Regions from separate parts of the Pseudodesulfovibrio alkaliphilus genome, predicted to be linked through region 2. Evidence: predicted binding sites of a transcription regulator. Region 2 holds the regulator's gene; each other region holds the start of a gene.
What was found. The regulator sigma-54, encoded in region 2, starts transcription at its own class of promoters, with help from an activator protein. The targets are predictions, from matches to a motif close to CTGGCACGGNNNNTGCTT.

Region 1 (5,638 bases), on a different contig from region 2:
GATAGGCGGAGGTTGGCCCCTGCCGCCATCCCGGGCCGTCAGACCCGGTTGGCGTGGGTCGATGCGGTGTCGCGGACGCGACAGAGGGAGTCGGCAAGGCATATGGGGCACTCACGCGCCCCGGCGAGCCTGTCAAGCAGGGCGGCCTGTCTCGGCGACAGGGCCGAGGCGTCGAGGCTGCGCCCGGCATCGAACATGCCGACCACGTCTTCGACCACGGTTTCGCTGTGGGCGTTGACATGCCAGTCGAGGATGTTCATGAAGTCTGCGTCAGCCCTGTCCCGATAGCGCCAGCCGCCGCAACGCGCCGTGACCAGCCTGCGCGAGACGCAGACGCACAGAGGGTCCACGTTGCCAGGGCGGACCACGTCGCCTCCGGGCCGGGGAAGCTGCGGCGCGTCAAGGGTCAGCTGGGTGTCGATGCGGCCGATGATCAGCTCGGTGTCGAAGTGTTTCAGGTACAGGCGCAGGGCCAGGGGTTTGAGGACGTTGTCGTCGTCAAGGAAGATAAGCTTGTCGCCCTGGGCCAGACTGGTGAGCAGAGCGCGGATGCCGTTGCCGCCGTTGCGGTCTGCCGGCAGGTTGAAACCACGCACAGCATAGGCCGAGGCCGGGCATTCGCCCCGAACCCCGTCAAAACCTATGAGGATTTCCACCTGATCCGTTTCCAGTCCGGCGAACCGGGCTGCCCGTTCAACCGATTCCACGGCCTTGCGCAACGCCTTTGGCCGGTTGCCCGCTGTGGGCGTGATGATCGAAAAGAGGATGCCGCCGTCCCTGGCCATTTCCGCTCCCTTCCCGCGTCCATGCGGGCCTGATGGGCCGTGGAGCCCTGATTGTCGCGTGGCCGGATTGGCGGCCTTTCACCTTACCGTATCGGCTCGCGGCTCTTCGGGCTTTAGGGGCAAATGGCGAAAAAATGGAAACGAGGGCAGGGAGTTGGCAGGGCCAGGGTCAAAATCCGTGCTCGCGCAGATATTCCATGGTCATGGCGGATTTTCCGCCCTCCGTTGCCTCGGGCTGGCCATTGGTCCAGGGGCCGACCATGCGCTCCACGTATTTGCCGATGATGTCGGTTTCCATGTTCACCCGTCTGCCCGGCGTCCACTCGGCAATGGTGGTGGCCTTTTGCGTCTCGGGAATGATGTTGACCTCGAGCCAGTCCGGGCCGCAGTCATTGACCGTCAGGCTGATGCCGTCCAGGGCCACAGAGCCCTTGGGGATGACGTAGCGGCCGTGGGCGGGGGGAAAGGCAAGACGGAAGATGCGCGATTCCCCTGCCGGGCGCACTCCGGCCACCTCGGCCAGACAATCCACATGACCGGAAACGATGTGTCCGCCAAGGCGGTCGCCCAGGGCCATGGCCCGCTCCAGGTTGACCCGCGAGCCGACCTTGAGCGCACCCAGGCTGGTGACGGACAGGGTCTCGCGGCTGGCATAGGCCGTGAACCAGCCGTCGCCAAAGGTCTCCACGGTCAGGCAGACGCCGTTGACAGCGATGGATTCGCCCGCCTCAATATCGTAAAGGGGAAACAAGGCGCGGATGCGCAGCCGGGTTTCAGCGCCGCGCCCTTCCGCCGCCTCTACGCGGCCCATGCCCATGACCAGTCCCGTAAACATGGCGTCTCCTCGCTTGGTTGTCGTCCGTGGTTGTAGCAGGCGTCCGGTGCGGAGTAAACCGCCGGTCTATCTGGGCCGCAGGGTGATCATGATGTCATCGCCCGAGCGACGGGTGTCGATGATGCGGAAGTTGGCGGCCTCTGCCATGGAGCGTTCCCCGTGGCCCGCATAGGCAGAGGGTGCGGATTCGTCGCCCAGGATGCGCGGGGCCACGAAATGAACGATCTCGTCGGCCAGCCCCTGGTCGACGCATTGCATGGCGAGCCGTCCGCCCCCCTCCCACAGGCTGGTGTGGCAGCCCAGGTCGAAGCGCAGGCGCTCCAGGCCCACCGCGAGGTTGAGTCCGCCTGCGGATCCGGGCAGGGGCCAGACGCTACTGCCCCGGCCGCGCAGCCTGTCGGCCTCGGAGCTGCGGGCGCTTTCACGGGTGGTCATGAATATGGTCCGCTCCGGGCGCTGGCGGGTCAGAACATGGTCGTCCGGGTTGACGGGCAGGCGCGATGTGACGACCACCCCATAGGGCTGGAGGAAGTCATCGGCCAAGCCCGGCGCACGGCAGGTCAGGCTCGGGTCGTCGGCACGGAAGGTGGTCCCGCCCACGATGACCGCGTCTGCCCGGGCGCGCAGTTCGTGAACCCGGGCAAAGGACTCGGGACAGGAAACGGGCTCTGGTCTGCGCTGGCGCGAGGCGATCTTGCCGTCCAGGGTGGCGGCCATCTTGACGATGTTGAACGTGGAGTGGGTGGTCTGCCAGACCAGGAAGTCGGCGATGAGGTCGCGGCAGACCTCTTCAAGGACGCCCACTTCGATCTCCAGGCCTGCGGCGGCGAGCCGCTCCACGCCCCCGGCGGCCACCGGGTTGGGATCGCGGGTACCGATCACGACCCTGGCCACGCCCGCGTCGATAAGGGCCTGGGTGCAGGGCGGCGTCTTGCCGTGGTGGTTGCAGGGCTCAAGGGTGACGAACATGGCGGCCCCGCGTGGGTCGATCCCCTTGCTGCGGGCATCCACCAGACACTCGCGCTCGGCATGCAGGCCGCCGTAGCGCATGTGCCACCCCTCGGCCACAATGCGTTCGTCGCGCACCAGCACCGCGCCCACGCAGGGGTTGGGGGCCGTGGTTCCGCGCCCCAGCCGGGCCAGCTCCGCGGCCCGGGCCATGAATGCGGCGCTAGAGGAAGTCGCCTTCCATGAACACATGCTTCACTCCGGCCTCGTCGAGCATCTGCTCCGAGAGCTCGTCGGGGTAGTTCTGGGCGTAATAGATGGTCTTCACTTCGCAGTTGATGAGCATCTTGGTGCACAGGATGCAGGGCTTGGTGGTGCAGTATATGTTGCACCCGGTCAGGTCCAGGTGGTGGGTGGCGGCCTGGATGATGACGTTTTGCTCGGCATGGAGACCCCGGCACAGCTCGTGGCGCTCGCCCGAGGGAATCCCCAGTCTTTCGCGCAGGCAGCCCGCCTCCTCGCAATGAGCGATGTTGGTGGGCACCCCGTTGTAGCCGGTGGCCAGGATGCGCTTGCCGCGCACGGCGATGGCTCCCACCGCCCGGCGGGTGCAGGTGGACCGCTGGGCCACCAGATGGGCGATACGCATGAAATACTCGGGCCAGGGCAGTCTCTCGGACATGGTTCCTCCAAGGCTCGCGGCTTGATGAAGCGCGGCAAGCTCCCCCTATCATGTCTCATGCCGAAAGGAAATGAGCATGTGCCCGGCATGAGCCCAGGACTTGATGCGCGGGGCATTTTGTGCAAATTTGGGAACACTTTTTGTGCAGAAAAAAGCACTTTTGACCGACTTGCGCCAGGCCGTACGCTCTATCTCCATGGATTTGCACATGAAAAACATTGGCATGGGGTATGCTTGAGCAGAGCCAGGCAGGTCGGCTTTCGGCCTGCCTGAAAAACACACCCACAGCAACATGGAGGAACCCGCATGACCAAGAGAAACATTACCACCACCGCCCTGGCGACGATCCTTGTCCTCGCCTTGGCGGGCTGGGCCATTGCCGGTCCCGGCCATGGCCGCGGCTACTGCGGCCCCGGCCCAGCCGGACAGAATCCCTACGCCCAACTCACCCCGGAGAAGCAGGCGGCCGTGGAGGCCATCTTCGAGAAGTACCGCCCGCAGATGGATCAGCTTCGCGACTCCCTGTGGACCAAGCACGCCACCATGCAGGCCATGATCAACGGCGGCAAGGCCGATGAGAAGAAGCTCGGCTCCCTGGTGGCCGAGATGCGCAACCTGCGCGAGAAGATGGGCGAGCTGCGTGCCGCCATGAACGACGAACTGACCAGGGAGACCGGCATCGAGGCGCCCTTTGGCCCCAAGGGCCGCGGTTTCGGCAAGGGATTTGGCCCTGATGACTGCCCCGCCTTCGGCAAGGTGTACGGACGCAGTTTTGACGGTGGATGCGGGCCTTGCGGCGAGCCGCGTCGTTCCTAAAGGACAGGTATTTCCGAACACTGCGGAAAAACAGGACGGGCGGGGCGGTCATTCATGGGGAATGCCGCTCCGTTTCCGTGCGCCGGACATGGCGGCGGGCGTCGCCTTTCGGGGATATCCCGCAGGGTGGCTTGCGGTTTCGTCCGGTGCGGAATAATGGTACATCCGTGATCCGGACCGGGCATCTCCCCTTGCCCGGCTCCGGTTCGGGATATTCCTGCGGCGACACCAAGGGGGCTAGGCGCGTTCATGGAAATCAATTCCACTGGTAAAGAGAAAGGCCCGCTGGTGGCCCTGGTCCTGGCCCTCATCGTGCTGGGCCTTGGCAGCCTGTACCTGACATGGCGATCCATCGCGCACCAGCGAGAAATCGTCGAGGGCCACATCATCATGACCGGCGGCTCCATCCTGCGCGGGGTGGACAACAATCTCTCGCGCATAGTCCGCTCCCTGCGCACCAATCCCCAGGTGGCCCCCATCTTCCCCTCCATGGCCGAAGACCTGTTCTCCGAGCTTTCCAAATCGGACGACATCGTCTTCATAGCCCTGTGCGACGCCGACGGCATCCCCCTGGCCTCGTCGGACAGGGAGTCGGGCAGTCCCATCATCTCCCTGCCTGACATGGTTACCCGCGACCTGGAGCCCGGCAGGGCCTTCCACGCCATGGCCGAGATGAACAAGCGGGCCGTGCTCGTTTCCGGCATCCGGGTCCGGGCCGACTCGGCTCTTCTGAGCCGGGGCGAGCCGGTGCCCCAGCGCGATTCCGGCCGGGGCGGGACCCGCGGCGCGGGGCCGGGGATGATGGAGCACGGCATGATGGGTCCGGGCATGGGCCGCGACCCGGGGCTTGACGGTCCTCTCGATATCGACGTGGCCCCGGTCTATCTGCTGGTGGGACTCAACGCCGAGAAGCATCTGGCCCAGTTCCGCCAGTACCGCAGGGCGGCCACCTATCAGACCGGCTATGTCTTCCTGGCCGCTGTGGGGCTGTGGTCCCTGGCCTTCGCCTATCTGCGGCGGCGCGACGAAGGGCGCAAGCTCGTACGCATGGAGCGCTTCCAGAACAAACTGCTCGACAATATGCCCGACGGCCTTGTCACCCTCTCCGAAACCGGCGAGATCATGGCTGCCAACCATTCTGCCAAGCGGCTGCTGGCCCCGGCCGGCGAGGACGGTGCGCCCGAGATCCTCGGCGTGGACTGGGCCGGCTTTCCCTTTGCCCGCGAGCCGGGCGGCAAGGCCGGATCCGCGTCCTACAACTGGGAGCAGTTCGACTACCAGGGACGACGCCTGGAGATCCTTTCCCTGCCCTTCCAGGGGGTGGACGAGGACGCCGCGCCCGAATTGGGCCAGCGGCTGGTGCTTATCCGCGACCGCACCCAGATCCGCTCCCTGGAGGAGAACCTGAACGAGGCCAAACGGCTGGCGGCCATCGGCTCCCTGGCTGCGGGCGTGGCCCATGAAGTGCGCAACCCCTTAAGCTCCCTGCGCGGTTTTGCCCAGCTCTTCGCCGCCAAGCTCAAGGGCCAGCCCCCCCTTGACCAATACGCCGCCACCATGGTCCAGGAGGCC
Region 2 (5,638 bases):
AGACAGTGCTGTTGGGGCCCCAGCACCATCTCGGCCGCCTCAAGCAGAGTTTCACCAAAGGAGCCGTGTGTGACCAGCACCACGCCCACCATGGAAGTGTCTTCGTTCTTCGCGGCCATGATTATCCCAGTTCCATGTGTCTGTGTTCTATGGTGACTGCATACCCTTTTTTCTTCAGTGTCGCCAGCACCGATTCGGCCACGGCCACCGAGCGATGGCGTCCTCCGGTGCAACCCAGGGCCAGGGTGATGCGATAGCGCCCCTCGTCAGCATACAGCGGCAGGATATATGTCAGAAATTCCAGAAATCTGTCATTAAACTCCACTCCCACCTGACTGCCCAGTACAAAGTCGGAGATGGTCTTGTCCAGACCCGAAAGCGGTCGAAGCGCTTCGTCGAAATAGGGGTTTGGCAGAAAACGCAGGTCAAAGACGAAATCCGCTTCGCTCGGAACTCCGTACTTGAAGCCGAAGGTGATGATGTGTACCCGCATCCCCCGGCCCAATTCCTCGATGGCCGACCACTTTGTCTGGATCACGCGGCGCAGATCGTGGACCGAGTAGTCCGAGGTGTCGAGCACCAGATCAGCGCTGGCGCGAATGGGGTCGAGCAGCGTCTTCTCCTGTTCCAGGGCCTGTTCCAATCCCAGCGACTGGCTCTCCAGGGGGTGGGGTCTGCGGGTGGTGGCGTAGCGCCGCATCAGCTCGCCCAGCCTCGCTTCGAGAAAGAGTACCTGAGGCGAGATGCCCATGGCGGCCATCTCCTCAAAGGCGATGTCCCATCCTTCCAGGAATTCCGGCTGGCGCATATCCATGCCCAGGGCCAAACCGCGATACTTCGTGTCTTGTTTGAGGATCAGGCCTGCTATCTTGGCCGACATGCCTGACGGCAAGCCGTCGATGCAAAAAAAACCGAGATCCTCGAAAACCTTAAGTGCGGTGCTCTTGCCCGAGCCCGAGATGCCGGTCACCACGACCACGGGAAAGGTATTGGCAGGTGTCACGGCATGACTCCGGGCGGTCTAAACCTCTTCGAGGAGCTTCCAAAGCGCCTCGAAGTCCTCGGCCCCAATGAATTCGCGACGGAAAGCCTCGTCCTTGAGGACGCGTGAAACCTGGGCGAGGATACGCAAATGCATGCCGGCCACTTTTTCCGGGGCGAGTACGAGAAAGAAGATGGTGCATGGTTTGTGGTCCAGCGCCGTGAACTCGACGCCGGAAACGCTCCTGCCAACCACTACAATGACCTGTTCCAAGTCTTCGAGCTTGCCGTGGGGGATGGCAATGCCGTCGCCTATGCCCGTGGTGCCCAGGTTTTCGCGATCAAGAAGGACACGGACCGCATGGTCCGTGTCCATTTCAGGATATTTCTCCCCCACCGGGGTGAGGAGTTCCGCGAGTACCTCCGGCTTGGAGCCGGAGACGAGATCGTACAGGACAAGATCCTTGTCCAGGTAATCACCGAGTTTCATGCTTAATTTCCAGGATCGATCAGACCGAAGTCGCCGTTCTTGCGCTTGTAGATGACATTGACGCCCTCGGTCTCCGCATTGCGGAAGACGAGGAACTCGTTGTCGAGGGAGTCCAACTGCAGGGCTGCCTCGTCAACGGACATGGGCTTGGGTTCGTATGTGTCGGTTCCCACAATGGTCGGGCCGGGTTTTCCCGCCTTGCCTTCATAGGAAATGAAGTTCATCTGGACCTTGTTGCCACGGGCCTGCCTGCTGCGATCCTTCATCTTCTCGCGCATGCGTCGCAGCTGTGCCTCCAGCTTGTCGAGGACCATGTCGATGGTCGAGTACATGTCTTCGGAATCTTCATAGGCCGAGATGTGGATACCGTCGGCATTGAGGATTATATCAGCCTTGTGACGAAACTTGTCCACCAGCAGGTTGACCTGGAGGTCGGCCTCCGCGTCGGAAACATACTTGCCCACCTTTTCAAAGCGCTTCTGCGCATATCCCTTGAGATGATCAGACGGCTCAAAGTTCTTGAAAGTGAAGCTTATGTTCATACATTCCTCCTGGTTGAATGTGTGGAAAGCCTGCCTTAGAAATACTGCTTTCTCTTGGAGGACGAGGCAATGCCCATGGCGGAACGGTATTTTGCAACCGTGCGCCTGGCGATGTTCACCTCCAGTTTTTCCTGGAGAATCTCGCCGATACGCTCATCGCTCAGGGGCTTTTTCTGGTCCTCCGCGGCGATCATCTGCTTGATGAGCGCCTTGACACTTTCCGAGCCCACCTGGGAGCCGTCGTTGAGGTCCAGCGCACTGTTGAAGAAGAACTTCAACTCGAAGATGCCGTGTGGGGTGGACACATACTTGCTGGTGGTGATGCGGCTGACAGTGGACTCGTGCATCTCGATATCTTCTGCCACCTCCTTGAGGATCAGAGGTTTGAGTTTTGTCACACCTTCCTCAAAGAATTCACGCTGAAAGCGGACAATGCTCTCCACTACCTTGTACAATGTTCTCTGCCGCTGGTACAGGCTTTTCATCAGCCAGGCGGCCGAGCGCATTTTCTCCTGAAAGTAGTCCTTCTCCTTGTTTCTGGCACCCTGCATGGTTTCCATGTAATAGGAGTTCATCTGCAGCCTGGGCAGTCCGTCCTCGTTGAGAATGATGACGAAGTCGTCCCCGTATTTGTAAACGAAGACATCGGGGCTGACATAATGCGGCTCGGTGCTGGAGAAATGCGACCCGGGCATCGGGTCGAGGGTTTGCAAAAGCTCAATGTACGACTTGAGATCGTCCATGGAAATCTTGAACTTGCGGGCCAGAGGCTTGAAACGGTTCTTTTCAAGGTCTTCCAGATGATCGCGGACCAGGGAAACCAGGATGGGGTCGTCGAAGCCGAGCACTTCCATCTGGACCAGCAGACATTCCTGCGGGGTTCTCGCAGCGATGCCCACCGGGTCGAGCCGCTGAACCCGAAGGACGACGGACTCCACTTCCTCGGGCGCGACCTCGGCCATGGCCGCCATCTCTTCTGCTGACGCCTGGAGATACCCATTGTGGTCAAGGTTGCCGACAATCACCTCGCCGATGGACAACTCACGTTCGGTGAAGTCGGAAAGCCGCATCTGCCAGCCGATGTGACCTTCCAGCGATGGTTTTGAGGCCAGCCGGGCCTCGAAGGACAGCCCTTCTTCGGGAACCTCCAGATCGCGGGCCGTGGATTGCTTGGAAGTGCTCGAAAACTCACCGAGGTAGTTTTCCCAATCCGCAGTACGGACAAGCTCCTCCTCGGCCTGGGATTCGGTCAGTTTCTCGGGCTCGCGAATCTCGGTTTCCACCTCGGCTTCATCGAGAAAGGGATTCTCCATGAGCTCCTGCTGAACGGTTTCGAGCAGTTCCAGGCGGGAGAGCTGCAGGAGCTTGATGGCCTGCTGCAGCTGCGGTGTCATGACCAGCTGCTGGGAAAGCTTGAGTTGCTGCCTGAGTTCCAATCCCATATTCTAGACCTCTCGGCGCGGGCTCCACATGGCTCCGCGCCGGGGGTTCGCGACAGTTTTTTTCACCGATCCATTCAACTCCTGCTTTCAACCCTGCCACACATCAAAGCAGGAAGCAATATCTGCCTGATAACCATCTGACAAGCTTGCATTATTCAGATAGGATTATCGGCATGAAAAAAGTGTACCAACGATTCACCCCGCTGTAAATCGCCAAGAACGGATGCAAGGGGAAAAAAGACGTTTAGAGGCGGAAGTCCTCACCCAGATATATCTGACGGGCGCGACTGTCTTGCACGATCTCTTCGGGGCTGCCCTCAAGGATGACCGTGCCCTCGTAGACGAGATAGGCTCTGTCACATATGTTAAGTGTTTCCCGAACATTATGATCTGATATGAGGATGCCGATGTCCATGCTCTTCAGCACGGAGATGATCTCCTGAATGTCGATAACCGCAATGGGGTCGATGCCAGCGAAGGGCTCGTCGAGCAGGATGAACTTGGGATCCATGATCAGGGCTCGGGCTATTTCGAGCCTGCGGCGCTCACCGCCCGAGAGGAACATGGCCGCCTGGTCCGCCAGCTTGGTAATGGTGAACATTTCCAGCAACTCGTTGGCCCTCTTGTGTTGGGCGGCGGGGGGCAGATCCGTTTGCTCGAGGATTATCTGGAGATTCTCGCGTACCGAGAGTTTCTTGAAAATGGAACTCTCCTGGGGCAGATAGCTCACGCCCATGCGGGCCCGCTCGTGCAGGGGCCTGTCGGTCAGTGGTTCGCCATCAAGGGAAACATGGCCTGTATTGGGCTTCACGATGCCCACCAGCATGTAGAACGTGGTGGTCTTGCCTGCCCCATTGGGACCGAGCAGGCCGACCACCTCGCGACGGTGCACCTCAAGGTTGATACCGTGCACCACCTCCTTTTGGCCATAGCGTTTGGAGAGGTTGGCTGCGACAAGTCCGTCCGGCATCTACTGCACCTTGATCTTTTCGGGGGTCAGGAAGATGGCCTTAACGCGCTTGCCCTTGCCGCCCACCACTTCGCTGCGATTCTCGCGGACATGGAAGTTGATCACCTCGCCGGTCAGGCTGTTGGGGCCGTCCTGGAGCATGGGATCATCCTCCATGCGAAGCAGTTGATCCTCCACGAAATATGTCAGCTTGCCGCAGGTGCCCTCGGTGCTGCCTTTTTTGGCCCGCACGGTCCCTTCGGCCACGATGCGCTCAATGCCGTCCACGGAAAACTGTTTGCCGGTACTTGAGGAAAGAAAGGCCGAAAGCCGGTTGGCCCAAAGGGTCAGCTCTCCGTGCACGGCCACCACATTGCCGATAAAGGTGACAGTCCTGCTGTTTTCGTCATAGGTCATGCGATCCGAGGTGATCTTGACAGGAACCCGGCTGGGATCGACGCCCACCTGGATGGGGGCAGGCGGGGTCGGGGCGGCCGGGGCCTTGACCGAGCCCTCGCCCCGGGCCGGGCCGGAGTCTGTTGTCTGGGCGGTGTCCGTAGCGCCGGGCAGAGGCGCACCGGCCGACGGGGACGCGATCACCTCCAAGGCTTTGCCCTCCACAGGGCTCAAAAACCTAGCATTGGCATAGCCCAGGGCGCGGCTTTCGTCGCGCTCGGCCTCGGTGAGGTCAAAGACCGCATACCAGCCGTCCTTGGGAAAATCGACCCTGACGCGCTGCCCCTTGGTCAGGGTGAGCACATGCTCGCTCCGCGGAGAGCGGGCCTCGCGCACGTTGAGATTGCTTGCAGCCTCGCGCACCTCGCCCCAATCGGCCCCGAAGGCCGGGGAAATAAAGGCGAGCAGACAGGCCGCAGCAATGAGCCATCGTGTCATATTTATCAAATGCTTACTCCCTGCCCTGGTCCTGAAACGGACTCGTGTCAAATCCCTTGGGCGCGAACAGCGCCTCGACGCCGCCGGCCGCCTTGAGGTCGAGGCTGACCATGTCTATCTCCACGGCTGCTGCCGTGAGCGTCATGTCCGGGCGGCGTACGGTCACGCCCCCCTTGAGATACACCTTGTCTATGGCCCCTACATAATCAAGATGCGCCGCGTCGAGGGCCATGACCCCGAACCGCCCGGTGACGTTGTCGAACAGGGTCAGGTTGTCGTTGGGCTGATCCACCTCTCCCCTGTCGGCCTTGACGTACACCTCTTGACGCTCCTCGCCGAA
Region 3 (5,638 bases), on a different contig from region 2:
TCTGGCGCGGCCCTCGGCGATCATGCTTTCCAGGCCGTATTTCTTGACCCGGTACCCCATCTGACGGGCAGAGAGGCCCAGGGCGTCGGCCGCCTTGTACTGGACCCATCCGCTGCGCTCCAGTGCGGCCATGACCTCGTTGCGCTCCACCTCCTTGAGGGAGGTGCAGTGGCCGGGCTCGCCGTTGGGGTGGAGCGCTTCCTGAATCACCGCCGTCTGGCCCGGAGCGAGGTAGGACTTGAGAAACTCGAGGCTGACGCGCTCGCTGTCGGACATGATCACCAGCCGCTCTATGAGGTTTTGCATCTCGCGCACGTTGCCCGGCCAGTCATAGCGGATCAGGGCGTCCAGGGCCGTGGGCGTGAAGTGGATGTGGCGGCCGTAGTTTTCGGCCACCTCGCTCAGAAAATGGTTGAGCAGGCCGGTGATGTCGTCCTTTCGCTCGCGCAGCGAGGGTACCCGGATGGGAAACACGTTGAGCCGGTAAAAGAGATCGAGCCGGAAATGGCCGTGCTCCACCAGCTCGCCCAGATCGCGGTTGGTGGCAGTCAGGATGCGTACGTCGATGTGGCGTGTCCTGTTGGAGCCGAGGCGCTCCAGCTCCTTGTCCTGGATGACCCGCAACAGCTTGGCCTGGAGCGCCATGGGCAGCTCGCCGATCTCGTCGAGGAAGAGGGTGCCCTTGTCCGCCTCCTCGAATCGGCCGGGCCGGGTGTTGGTGGCTCCGGTAAAGGCCCCCTTCTCGTGGCCGAAAAGCTCTGATTCCAGAAGATTGGCCGGTATGGAGGCGCAGTTGACCTTGATGAAGGGATGACCCTGGCGGTCGGAAAGCTCGTGGATGATGCGGGCGATGAGCGTCTTGCCCACGCCGGATTCGCCCAGGAGCAGCACCGTGGCCCTGGTGGGCGAGACCTTTTCGATCTGCCGCTGCACTTCGATCATGGGCGTGCTTTGGCCCACGATATACGGGCCCTTGGTGCTCTTGGATATCTGGTACTTGAGCGAAGTGTTCTCGCGCTTGAGCACCGCCTCGCGCTCCATGATCTTTTCGTTGAGGCTGATGAACTGGGCGATGAGGGTGGCCACCACCTTGAGAAAATCCACGTCCTCCTCAAAGGCGATTTCATCCTCGAAGAGACGGTCCACGTTGAGGACGCCGATGGGCTCGCCGTGCAGGACGATGGGAACTCCGATAAAGGAGATCATGCCCCGGCGAAGCTTGCGCGACCCGGTCTTGTCGAGAAACAGGGGCTCCTTGTCGATGTCGGGCACGAAGAAGGGCTCGCCGGTCTGGAAGATGCGTCCGGTGACGCCCTCGTCGAGGCGGTAGACCCCGCGCTGTTTCTCTTCTCTCGTCAGGCCGTAGGAGGCGTTGATGGACAGGTGTCCGGTCTCGGGATCAAAGAGAGTGACCGTGGCCCGCTGCATGCTGAGTTGTTCGGAGAGGATGCCAAGCACACCGTCCAGGGCGGATTCGAGATGAAGCGCCTTGTCGATGACCTGGCAGATGGCCAGCAGGGCTGAGAGTTTGAGTCCGTGGACAGTGGGAGCCATGCCCGCCCCAAGCAAGGTCGATGCCACAATCGATCAAGAAAAAGTTCTTTTAAAATCAAAAACTTACTCATTCCTGGTCAAGGGGCGTGGCGACAAAAATGTCATATTTCAACCATCAGTGTACATATCTGCAAACTTGAGCTGAAGAAACCGGGGCATCCGGCAGGGCGAATGTACACTCGCCTGCCCAAGCAACGCCCTCCCGGCGGCTGTAACATGTCACCAAAGCGTAACAACCATCCCATGGTGTTGTAACAGAGCGGGGCTAGTGTCTCCCAAGCCAAACACGGAATTCCTGTTTTTTTTACAAACATTCTTTTGAGGAGACCTCTCGATGCGTAAATTCGTCAAGCTGCTTGTCGCTGTCGCCATTCTCACCTTTGGTGCCAGCATGGCCCATGCCCGCGATCAGATCAAGATCGTCGGCTCCAGCACCGTTTTTCCGTTCTCCAGCTATGTGGCCGAGGAGTTCGGCGCCACCACCCAGTTCAAGTCCCCTGTGGTCGAGTCCACCGGCTCGGGCGGCGGGTTCAAGCTCTTCATCCAGGGCGCTGGAATGGACACCCCGGACATCACCAACGCCTCGCGCCGCATGAAGACCTCCGAGTGGGAGGCCGCCCAGGCCGCCGGCATCACCGAGATCACCGAGGTGCTCATCGGCTACGACGGTATCGCCGTGGCCCAGAACATCTCGAACCCCGATTTCTCCATCACCCTGGCCGAATTGGCCCTGGCCACAATGGAGATGGTGCCTGTTGACGGCAAGCTGGTGACAAACCCCTACAAGACCTGGGACCAGATCAATCCGGCCCTGCCCAAACGCAAGATCGTCTTCTACGGCCCGCCGACCTCTTCCGGCACCCGCGACGCCTTTGCCGAGATGGTCATCGGTCGCTTTGCCAAGGCCAACGGTGCCCTCTACGATGCCATTTCCCCCAAGGGGAAGGGCGAAAACTACAGTGCAGTGCGCCAGGACGGCGCGTATGTGCCTGCCGGTGAAAACGACAACCTTATTGTCCAGAAGCTGACCAAGGACATGGACGCCTTCGGCATCTTCGGCTACTCCTTCCTGGGCGAGAACACCGACCGCATCAAGGGTGCCAAGATCAACGGCGTGGAGGCCACTCCCAAGGCCATCGCCAGCGGCGAATACCCCATCTCCCGCTCCCTGTTCTTCTATATCAAGAAGGCTCACCTCGATAAGGTTCCGGGCATGAAGGAATACCTCGAGCTGTTCATGAGCGAGAAGATGATCGGCACCAACGGCCTGCTCAAGCGCATCGGTCTCGTGCCCCTGGCCGACGACCTGCGCGCCAAGGTCCAGAAGGATGTGTTGTCCTACAAGAACCTGACCCTGGAAGACCTGAAGAAGTAACGCAACCGTATCTGAAAGAGACCGGCCCGGCATCCGGGCCGGTCTCTTTGAGCGTTGATCAGTCCATCGCAATCAAAACAGACCGGCCCGCACGGGGGCGCTCTCTGCCCCGACGGTCCAAGCAGAGGCGATAGTGGATACAGGTACCATTTTTCTCTACCTCGGGTGCGGCCTGCTGCCCCTTGCGGTGGTGGCCTATTTCCTAGCCACCAAGAAAACCTTCTCGACCCGTTTCGAGGGGGAGAAATTTCAATCCACCCCTGGCAGTTACGGCTGGTTCGCGGTGATATGCACCCTGTCGCCCGCCCTGCTGGCCTCGGTGCTGGCCGCCGTGCTTCAGTTGACCGGAATGGCCGAGGTGCCGGGCACGGCGCTTGTGGCAACCGTGATGATACTGGCCGCATGCGGGCTCTATCTCGGTCTCATGGCCGTCAAGCCGAGCCTGCGTGCGCGGGCAAAGGTGGAAGATGTGGTGGTCAAGCTGCTGTTCGCGGCTTCGCTCGTCTCCATCCTGACCACCATCGGCATTGTCCTCTCGGTGGTTTTCGAGGCCATGCGCTTTTTCCAGATCGTCAGCCTGTGGGATTTCATCACCGGCACCAACTGGAGCCCGGACGGCGTTTCGGCCGGCGACCACGGCGTCGAGGGCATGTTCGGCTCCATCCCGCTCTTTGCGGGTACCTTCATGATCACGGGAATCGCCATGCTGGTGGCCATTCCCATCGGGCTGTTCGCGGCCATTTGCACGGCCGAGTACGCCTCTCCGGCCTTTCGCAAGGTGGCCAAGCCCGCCCTGGAGATTCTGGCAGGCATCCCCACCGTGGTCTATGGCTTCTTCGCGGCCATCACGGTCAGCCCCCTGGTGGTGGAGGCGGCGGATTATTTCGGCCTGCAGGCGGACTACACCAACGCGCTGGCGCCGGGTCTGGTCATGGGGGTGATGATCATCCCCTTTGTCTCGTCCCTGTCCGACGATGTGATCACCTCTGTGCCCAACTCCCTGCGCGAGGGCTCGCTGGCCATGGGCGCGTACCAGTCCGAGACCATCAAGACCGTGGTCCTGCCTGCTGCGCTGCCGGGTATCATCTCCGCCTTTTTGCTGGCCGTGTCGCGGGCGGTGGGCGAAACCATGATCGTGGTCATGGCCGCCGGACTGCGGGCCAACCTGACCTGGAATCCCCTTGAGGGCATGACCACTGTTACCGTGCGCATCGTGGACGCCCTGACCGGGGACCAGGCCTTTGACAGCCCGGAGACCCTCGCAGCCTACGGCCTGGGGCTCGTGCTCCTGGTGGTCACCTTGGTTCTCAACGTCATTTCGCTGGTGGTCATCCGGCGCTTCAGACAGCAATACGAATAGGCGGACACCATGCAATATTCCATTGATCCGAAGGTTCTCAAACGGCGGGCAGGGCGCGACAAACGCTATCGCGTCTATGCCTACGGCGCTATCTTCATGGCCGCCGCGTTTCTTGTGTTCTTCTTTACCAACATCGTTTCCACTGCCTTGAGCGCCTTCAAGCAGGGCGAGCTGCTGGTGGAGGTCAACTATCGCGAAGAGGCCAGGAAAATGGGCGATTACGCCCTGGAGGATGACCTCAGCTATCTGGTCAGCCGCGGATTCACCCGGCTCATCCCGGCCCAGATGCGCGAGGACCGCTCGCTGCTCGGCACGGTCGAGGAGAAATGGGTTCTGGCCGACGCCGAGGTGGACCAGTACCTCAAGGGCAAGCCCAATCGCCTCAAGAAGGACGAGCGAAAGTTGGTGGACACCATGCGGGCCGAGGGCCGCGCCCGCCTCGCCTTCAATGTCGGTTTCTTCAAAAACGGCGATTCCAAGCTGCCGGAGATGGCGGGTATCTGGGCCGCGGCCGTGGGCTCCATGTACGTGCTGGCCATCACCTTTGTCTTCAGCTTCCCAATAGGTGTCATGACCGCGATATATCTTGAGGAATTTGCGCCGAACAACCGGATCATGCAGATCATCGAAGTCAATATCAACAACCTTGCCGCCATCCCGTCCATCCTCTTCGGCCTACTCGGGCTCTCCATCTTCATCAACTTCTTCGGAGTGCCGCGCTCGTCGGCCCTGGCGGGTGGCCTGACTCTCTCACTGATGACCCTGCCGGTGATCATCATTTCGACCCGGGCGGCCATCCGGGCCGTGCCCAGCTCCATCCGCGAAGGTGCGCTGGCCCTCGGGGCCACCCGCTGGCAGGTGGTGCTGACCACCATTTTGCCCCTGGCCCTGCCCGGCATTCTGACCGGAACCATCATCGGGCTGGCCCAGGCCATCGGCGAAACCGCGCCGCTGCTCATCGTGGGCATGATGGCCTATATCCCCGACGCCACCAACAACGTCACCAGTGCGACCACTGTTCTTCCCGCCCAGATATACACCTGGTCGTCCGACTCCCTGCGGGCCTTCACCGAGCGTACTTCGGCAGGCATCATCGTCCTGCTGGCGGTCATGCTCTCCATGAACGCGGCGGCCATCTACCTGCGCAACAAGTACGAGATCAAGTGGTAGCCTGAAAGCCGCTGCCGCAGCACCAATAAAGGGGGGCATGCCGCGTTTCGGCATGCCCCTCTCGATTTGCTGGTGGCGTGGGTCGTTCTAGCTCTGCATTTTCTCGATGGCCCGGCGCAGATCCTCGGAGAGGGCGCTCAGGGTATCCAGCGCCTTTGCGGATTCGCGCATGGCCTCGG
Region 4 (5,638 bases), on a different contig from region 2:
GAGCGGGAAACGGGATTTGAACCCGCGACTTCAACCTTGGCAAGGTTGCACTCTACCACTGAGTTATTCCCGCTCGCAAAAGCGAAACCCTGTTTACCCACGACCCCCTGAGGTGTCAAGCCCATTTTTCCATTTCTCCCGCAAATATGGAGTACATGAACACCCCGATTTTTTTCGACTAATGGAGGGGCTTTACTTTTGGGACGATTTTGGTATACCTACGCGCTTTAATTCGTTGATTTCGGATCAATGGAACCCCACAACCGACTCGTTGCCCAGTCAGGGGAGACGTATGGACGCGAAAGATCTCCAGTACTTCAAAGATGTTCTTAGCGGTATGCTTGATGACATCCTGCGCAAGAGCGAGGAAACCATCGAGGACATGACCGAATCGGGCGAAGTCTACGCCGATCCGGCCGACCGCGCCACCGCGGAGTCGGACAGGGCCTTCACCCTGCGTCTGCGCGACCGCGAGCGCAAGCTGATCAAGAAGATACAGAAAGCCATCAACCGCATTGACGATGGCGACTTCGGCGTCTGCGTCGAGTGCGGGGAGGATATTTCCATCCCGCGCCTCAAAGCCCGGCCCATGACCACGCTTTGCATCAATTGCAAAAGCAAACAGGAAGAGGACGAAGCCGTCCGGGGCGACTAGCCGACCCTTGGCGGCGCTCGCGAGATTTCGCCTGCGCCCGGTGAGTCCTCCGGTAATTCGATGGAAGCCAATTTCTTCCGCTTCCTTGCCGCCGACTTGGGCCAGTTGCTCCAAGGACGGCGCATCGACAAGGTCTTTGCCCCGGCTCCTGACGTCTGGACGCTGAAATTTCAAAACGCGGGCGAGCCGCTGCATCTGATTTTCAGACCGGCCAAAACGGCCGGTCTGCTTTTTCTCTCGCCGATCAAACCGCAAAACCCCCAGGATGCCCCCGCTCAGGCCATGTGGTTCCGCAAACGGCTGCGCAACCGCAAGGTCATCGGCTGGACGGCTGACTGGCCCGCACTGCGGCTGGCCCTCGCGCTGACACCGCGCCACGAACCTCCCGGCGGCAACTACCTAGTGTTTGATCTGCGCGAAGGCATGACCCTGACCGATCGCCTGGACAACGGCTTTGGTACCCTCCCGGAATGGCCCGCCATTGAGGATGCCCTTGACGATCCCGACATCTGGCGCCGTTCGCCGCAGATTTCGCCTGCCCTGCGCAAGGCGCTGGCGGCCATTCCTCCGGCAGAGGCCCACCGGCTATACCTCGCCGTGGCATCCGGCGAGGAGCCCAGCTTCCACCTTCCGCCCGGATCCGGCGGAATACCCCTTGTCTGGGCCTCCGGCAAAAACGACCAATGCTTCGCCTCGGCTCTGGAGGCAGCCAACGCTTTTGGTCAACGAACTCTCTTCCCCCAACTTGAGTTGGAAGCCGAGCGTCCCGAGCAGCTGCAATTGCGAAGGGAGCGCAAGAAGATCATGCGCAACCTGGGAAGGCTGGGCCAGGAGGAAACGCGGCTTCGAGCCCTGGCCAACGAAAAAACCATGGCTGAAGCGCTCCAGGCCGAACTTTACCGCCTCAAGGATGCCCCGACGACGGAGGAGGTCATCGTCAACCACCCGGAGCTTGGTCCGGTCACGGTGCCCCTCAATCCGCATCTCTCGCCAACGGACAACATGGTTCTCTATTTCAAGCGCGCAGCCAAGGCCGAGCGGGGATTTCCCCATATCCTCAGACGCCGCGCCGAACTGATGGATCAACTCGACCGCCTGGACCGCGGGGAGTTGCCCACAGCCCCCCGGCCCGACGAATCCGCCATTCCCCTGCCGACCTCCTCTGCTCCGCCACCCAAGCGCTACCGGGGGCTGGCTGTCTCAGTCTTCCGTTCCAGCGACGGCTTCACCCTGGTGCGCGGCAAGAACAAACGCGCCAACCACGAGATGCTCGGCCGAGCCGCCAGTCCTTTTGACTATTGGTTTCATCTGGCGGACGGCCCAAGCTCCCATGTCATCCTCAAGCGCGACCATCCAGCGCAGGAAGTGCCCGAGCAGACCCTGACAGAGGCTGCCCGACTCTGCGCCATCAAGAGCCACAGCCGCAGTAACGGCAAGGCCGAGGTCATGTACGCCCTGGTAAAAGACGTGCGCAAGGTCAAAGGCCTGGCTCACGGCCAGGTTCTGGTGGATAAACGGCTGGGCACCCTGCGCGTGGAGCTCGACCCGGACATTGATGCAACCCTTTCACAATGAATAAGGCGCGGTTTCCCGCGCCTGAAATCACCCTCGGCCTGTCGGGCCTCCTGCTGAGCCACCCGGCTATACCATGCGGCTAAGCGGTGTGTGGCCGAGCATACCCAGAGCCAGCTGTTTCTCCTCGTTGAGACGGCTGACCACGCTTCGGCGTACCCTGTCCGTGGACGAGCCGAACTGCCCCTTGCGGGTATCATAGACGCCTTCAATGAGTCTTTCATTGAACCCTTCCTCCGACGCAGAAGCCACGAACCGATCGATAACCTTGCCGAATATCCGGGCAGCCCCCGTGGGGCCGTGCTGCACGGCCGTGCTCCACAGTACCTCGCGCAAGGCCGAAGGGGCGTTATCGAAGTCAAGCCCGGTCTGGTCGAGGATCATGGCCCGGGCGGGCGTGTACGTTTGCTCGGTGATAAAGTCGTGCTGCAACCGGCCAAACCGCTCCGGGTCCTCTGCCGCAATGGCCTTCCAGACCTCGGGCATGGCCCCCTTGGTGGAGCCGGTATCCGCCTCGCCCGCCTCACGCAGCCGCCCGGCCCAGGACGGATCGCGCTCGGCAAGATAGGTCAAAAAACTGTCCATGGTCCCCGGCTTGGAGGCTATCTGATAGGTTCCATACGAAGTGCCTCCCACCCGGTCGTAGCCGATGGCCTCCACTCCGGCCCCACCGGACTCGAAACGGGCCGAGAGGGTTCCCACCTGGGCAGTGGCCGATGCCTGACGAGCCGGACCTTCTGGATCCACCCTGGCACCGCCCTCCTGCGCCGGCTCGCGCAGCACCGCGCCGTTCCGTGGAGAAAATCCGGCCTCGTCGCGCATGAGTCGGTTGATGGTGGACAACGCATCGAACATCAGGGCGTCATTAACTATGGAAGCATCCATCCCAATGCCGCCGGAGTCCTGTCCGTAGCCTCCCTGCTCCCCAAAAAGGGTCCGCGCCATACGCATCTGCGTTTCAAAGGCGGCCTGCATGGCTCCCTCGCGCCGACCGCTCGGTCCCGCGCCTTCGCCTACCGGCTGCCTGTCGGTCTGCCCATTGGTCAACAGACGAGCGAGGGTGTCATACTCCGCTGTGGGGCTCATGGTCATGACAATCTCCAGAAGTCAAATTTTTGGCAAGTATCCATGTCTCCGCCACCACCAAAGCAAGGAGTGTGCCTTGTTGGACAAGATACTGGAATGCAAGGACAAGGATCAGGAGAGAGAATCGGCGGAAAACGGTTTGATCAGGCGGCTGTCCTGCTCAAGGAACTCGATGAGCCGCCTATGTCCGGCCGGAAAGGCATAATCATGTAGCCGCTCCGGAGATACAAATCCGCCCGCCACCGCCTCGTTGAAGACCGGCTGCGGCTCACGGGGCCCGACATACCGGCACAGGTAGCAATGCATGGTCACCCGGTATCGTGTATAGGCGTAGGTTATCACAGTAAGTTTTTCGAGCGGTTCCACTGCAAGCTCCACCTCCTCGCGGAACTCGCGCACAAGAGCCTGCCTCGGGGTTTCCCCCTGCTCCACGCACCCGCCGGGAAATTCCCACAACCCCGGCCAGACATCATCAGGCCGCCGTTTCTGAATAAGCACCCTGCCCTGGTGGAGAAGAACCCCGGAGGCCATCTCGATGCGCAGGACATCCCTGCGGGGTCTGATCACAGGCCGCGATTCGGCCACTCCGGCGGCCCGAGCCAGGCAGTGAGAGGCCACAGGACACTGTGTACATCCCGGACGCCGGGAACAAACCAAGGCGCCAAGTTCCATGAGAGCCTGATTGAAATCGCCAGGATTCCCGGCAGGGATGAGGGAGCGCACGGCCTGCTCCACGGTCCGTCTGACCGGGGCCTCGCTCACTGGCGAGTCCAGGTCGAGCAGACGGGCGAAGACGCGCAGCACATTGGCGTCCACCGCCGGTTCGGGCAGACCAAAGGCGATGCTGGCAACCGCTCCGGCGGTGTAGGGACCAACCCCTGGCAACGCCCTGATGACTGCGGGATCGGAAGGAAAGACACCCCCGTGCTCGCGAACCAGGATGGCCGCGCTACGCTGGATATTGCGGGCTCGGGAGTAGTAGCCGAGCCCCTCCCAGGATTTCAGCACATCCTCCTCTTTGGCACGGGCCAGGGTGATGAGATCGGGAAAACGATCCATCCAGCGCGTGAAGTAACTCACAACACGGTCCATCTGGGTCTGCTGGGCCATGATCTCGGAAATCCAGATGGCATAGGGCGAAGGGTCGCGCCGCCAGGGCAGATCGCGACCGTTGACACGGTACCAGTCGAGCAGATGCGTGGTGAAAAGTTTCCCGTCCATGACGGGCAAGGTCTACCCGCCCCGGGCCTGATTGGCAACTGCCTCCGCAGCCCTGGCCGCAGCCTCCTGGTCACCAAGGTAGTACCGATTGATGGCCTTGAGGCCGTCATCCAGTTCGTAGACCAGGGGCAGGCCTGTGGGGATGTTCAGCTTGGTGATGGCCTCATCGTCCATGGCATCGAGATATTTGACCAGGCCGCGCAGGGAATTGCCGTGGGCCACGATGATCACCCGCTGCCCGGCGCGAATCTGCGGAGCCACGATGTCAAACCAGTAGGGCATGGTCCGGGCGATGGTCTGTTCAAGACTCTCACAGCGCGGCACTTGGGCCGAAGAAATCGATGCGTAGCGCCGATCCCGGCCAGGATGGCGTTCGTCGTCCAGATCAAGGGGGGGCGGGGGCATGTCATAACTGCGTCGCCAGACAAAGACCTGTTCATCCCCATACCGTGCGGCGGTCTCTGCCTTGTTCAGCCCCTGAAGCGCCCCGTAATGCCGCTCGTTCAACCGCCAAGTCTTGAACACCGGCAACCACATCAGGTCAAGCTCCTCCTGAAGCAGCCACAGGGTACGGATGGCCCGACGCAACAACGAGGTATGCGCAACATCAAAATCAAAACCACCCTCACGCAGCAGACGGGCGCCCTCAACAGCCTCTCGTACGCCCTGGGCCGTCAGGTCCACATCGGTCCAGCCGGTGAATCGGTTTTCCAGATTCCATTCGCTTTGCCCGTGCCGAACCAAAACGAGTTTGTGCATACCACCTCCGTTTGCTGAACATCATGGCATGCTTTCATTGTTACCCGCAAATCGCGGCGAATGGAAGGAGGGTGGACGAAGAATCAGTAGCGACGCGGAGCGCTCTGGCGCATCTCCTCGTCAAGCTGTTCGAATAGCTCCCGCTTGCGCTTCTCGAAAGTGAAGGCGCTCTTGATGGCTGCCAAAGCCAGGCATAGGATGCTTAAGATGATGATCAGCCCCTTGGTGAACTCCCAACGCTGGCTGCGGATGACATCGAGAATCCAGTTTCCCTGCACATCACGCGCAAAATAGAGCAGTCCGGGAATGGATACCAGCGCAAGCCCGAGCCCAACAAGCTCGAAC

Region 1: the regulator sigma-54 is predicted to act here: its motif matches at 3,469-3,486, upstream of GKC30_RS02615 (Spy/CpxP family protein refolding chaperone).
Region 3: the regulator sigma-54 is predicted to act here: its motif matches at 1,564-1,581, upstream of nifA (nif-specific transcriptional activator NifA).
Region 4: the regulator sigma-54 is predicted to act here: its motif matches at 3,374-3,391, upstream of GKC30_RS05065 (VgrG-related protein).

Annotation. Positions count from the first base shown of each region.
Region 1 covers NZ_WODC01000001.1:540,699-546,336, forward strand. The annotation lists gene GKC30_RS02595 (glycosyltransferase) at 39-785, opposite strand; gene GKC30_RS02600 (riboflavin synthase) at 955-1,620, opposite strand; gene ribD (bifunctional diaminohydroxyphosphoribosylaminopyrimidine deaminase/5-amino-6-(5-phosphoribosylamino)uracil reductase RibD) at 1,687-2,781, opposite strand; gene GKC30_RS02610 (deoxycytidylate deaminase) at 2,792-3,250, opposite strand; gene GKC30_RS02615 (Spy/CpxP family protein refolding chaperone) at 3,557-4,066, shown strand; gene GKC30_RS02620 (two-component system sensor histidine kinase NtrB) at 4,316-5,638, shown strand, end outside.
Region 2 covers NZ_WODC01000007.1:93,172-98,809, reverse strand. The annotation lists gene GKC30_RS11155 (PTS sugar transporter subunit IIA) at 1-119, opposite strand, end outside; gene rapZ (RNase adapter RapZ) at 122-1,003, opposite strand; gene GKC30_RS11145 (PTS sugar transporter subunit IIA) at 1,022-1,471, opposite strand; gene hpf (ribosome hibernation-promoting factor, HPF/YfiA family) at 1,474-2,013, opposite strand; gene rpoN (RNA polymerase factor sigma-54) at 2,049-3,455, opposite strand; gene lptB (LPS export ABC transporter ATP-binding protein) at 3,700-4,425, opposite strand; gene lptA (lipopolysaccharide transport periplasmic protein LptA) at 4,426-5,298, opposite strand; gene lptC (LPS export ABC transporter periplasmic protein LptC) at 5,312-5,638, opposite strand, start outside.
Region 3 covers NZ_WODC01000006.1:93,077-98,714, forward strand. The annotation lists gene nifA (nif-specific transcriptional activator NifA) at 1-1,554, opposite strand, end outside; gene GKC30_RS10160 (PstS family phosphate ABC transporter substrate-binding protein) at 1,889-2,929, shown strand; gene pstC (phosphate ABC transporter permease subunit PstC) at 3,063-4,289, shown strand; gene pstA (phosphate ABC transporter permease PstA) at 4,299-5,459, shown strand; gene GKC30_RS10175 (methyl-accepting chemotaxis protein) at 5,547-5,638, opposite strand, start outside.
Region 4 covers NZ_WODC01000002.1:272,477-278,114, reverse strand. The annotation lists tRNA gene GKC30_RS05080 (tRNA-Gly) at 1-73, opposite strand, end outside; gene dksA (RNA polymerase-binding protein DksA) at 293-655, shown strand; gene GKC30_RS05070 (NFACT RNA binding domain-containing protein) at 716-2,230, shown strand; gene GKC30_RS05065 (VgrG-related protein) at 2,297-3,313, opposite strand; gene mutY (A/G-specific adenine glycosylase) at 3,425-4,534, opposite strand; gene gpmA (2,3-diphosphoglycerate-dependent phosphoglycerate mutase) at 4,547-5,293, opposite strand; gene GKC30_RS05050 (tetratricopeptide repeat protein) at 5,377-5,638, opposite strand, start outside.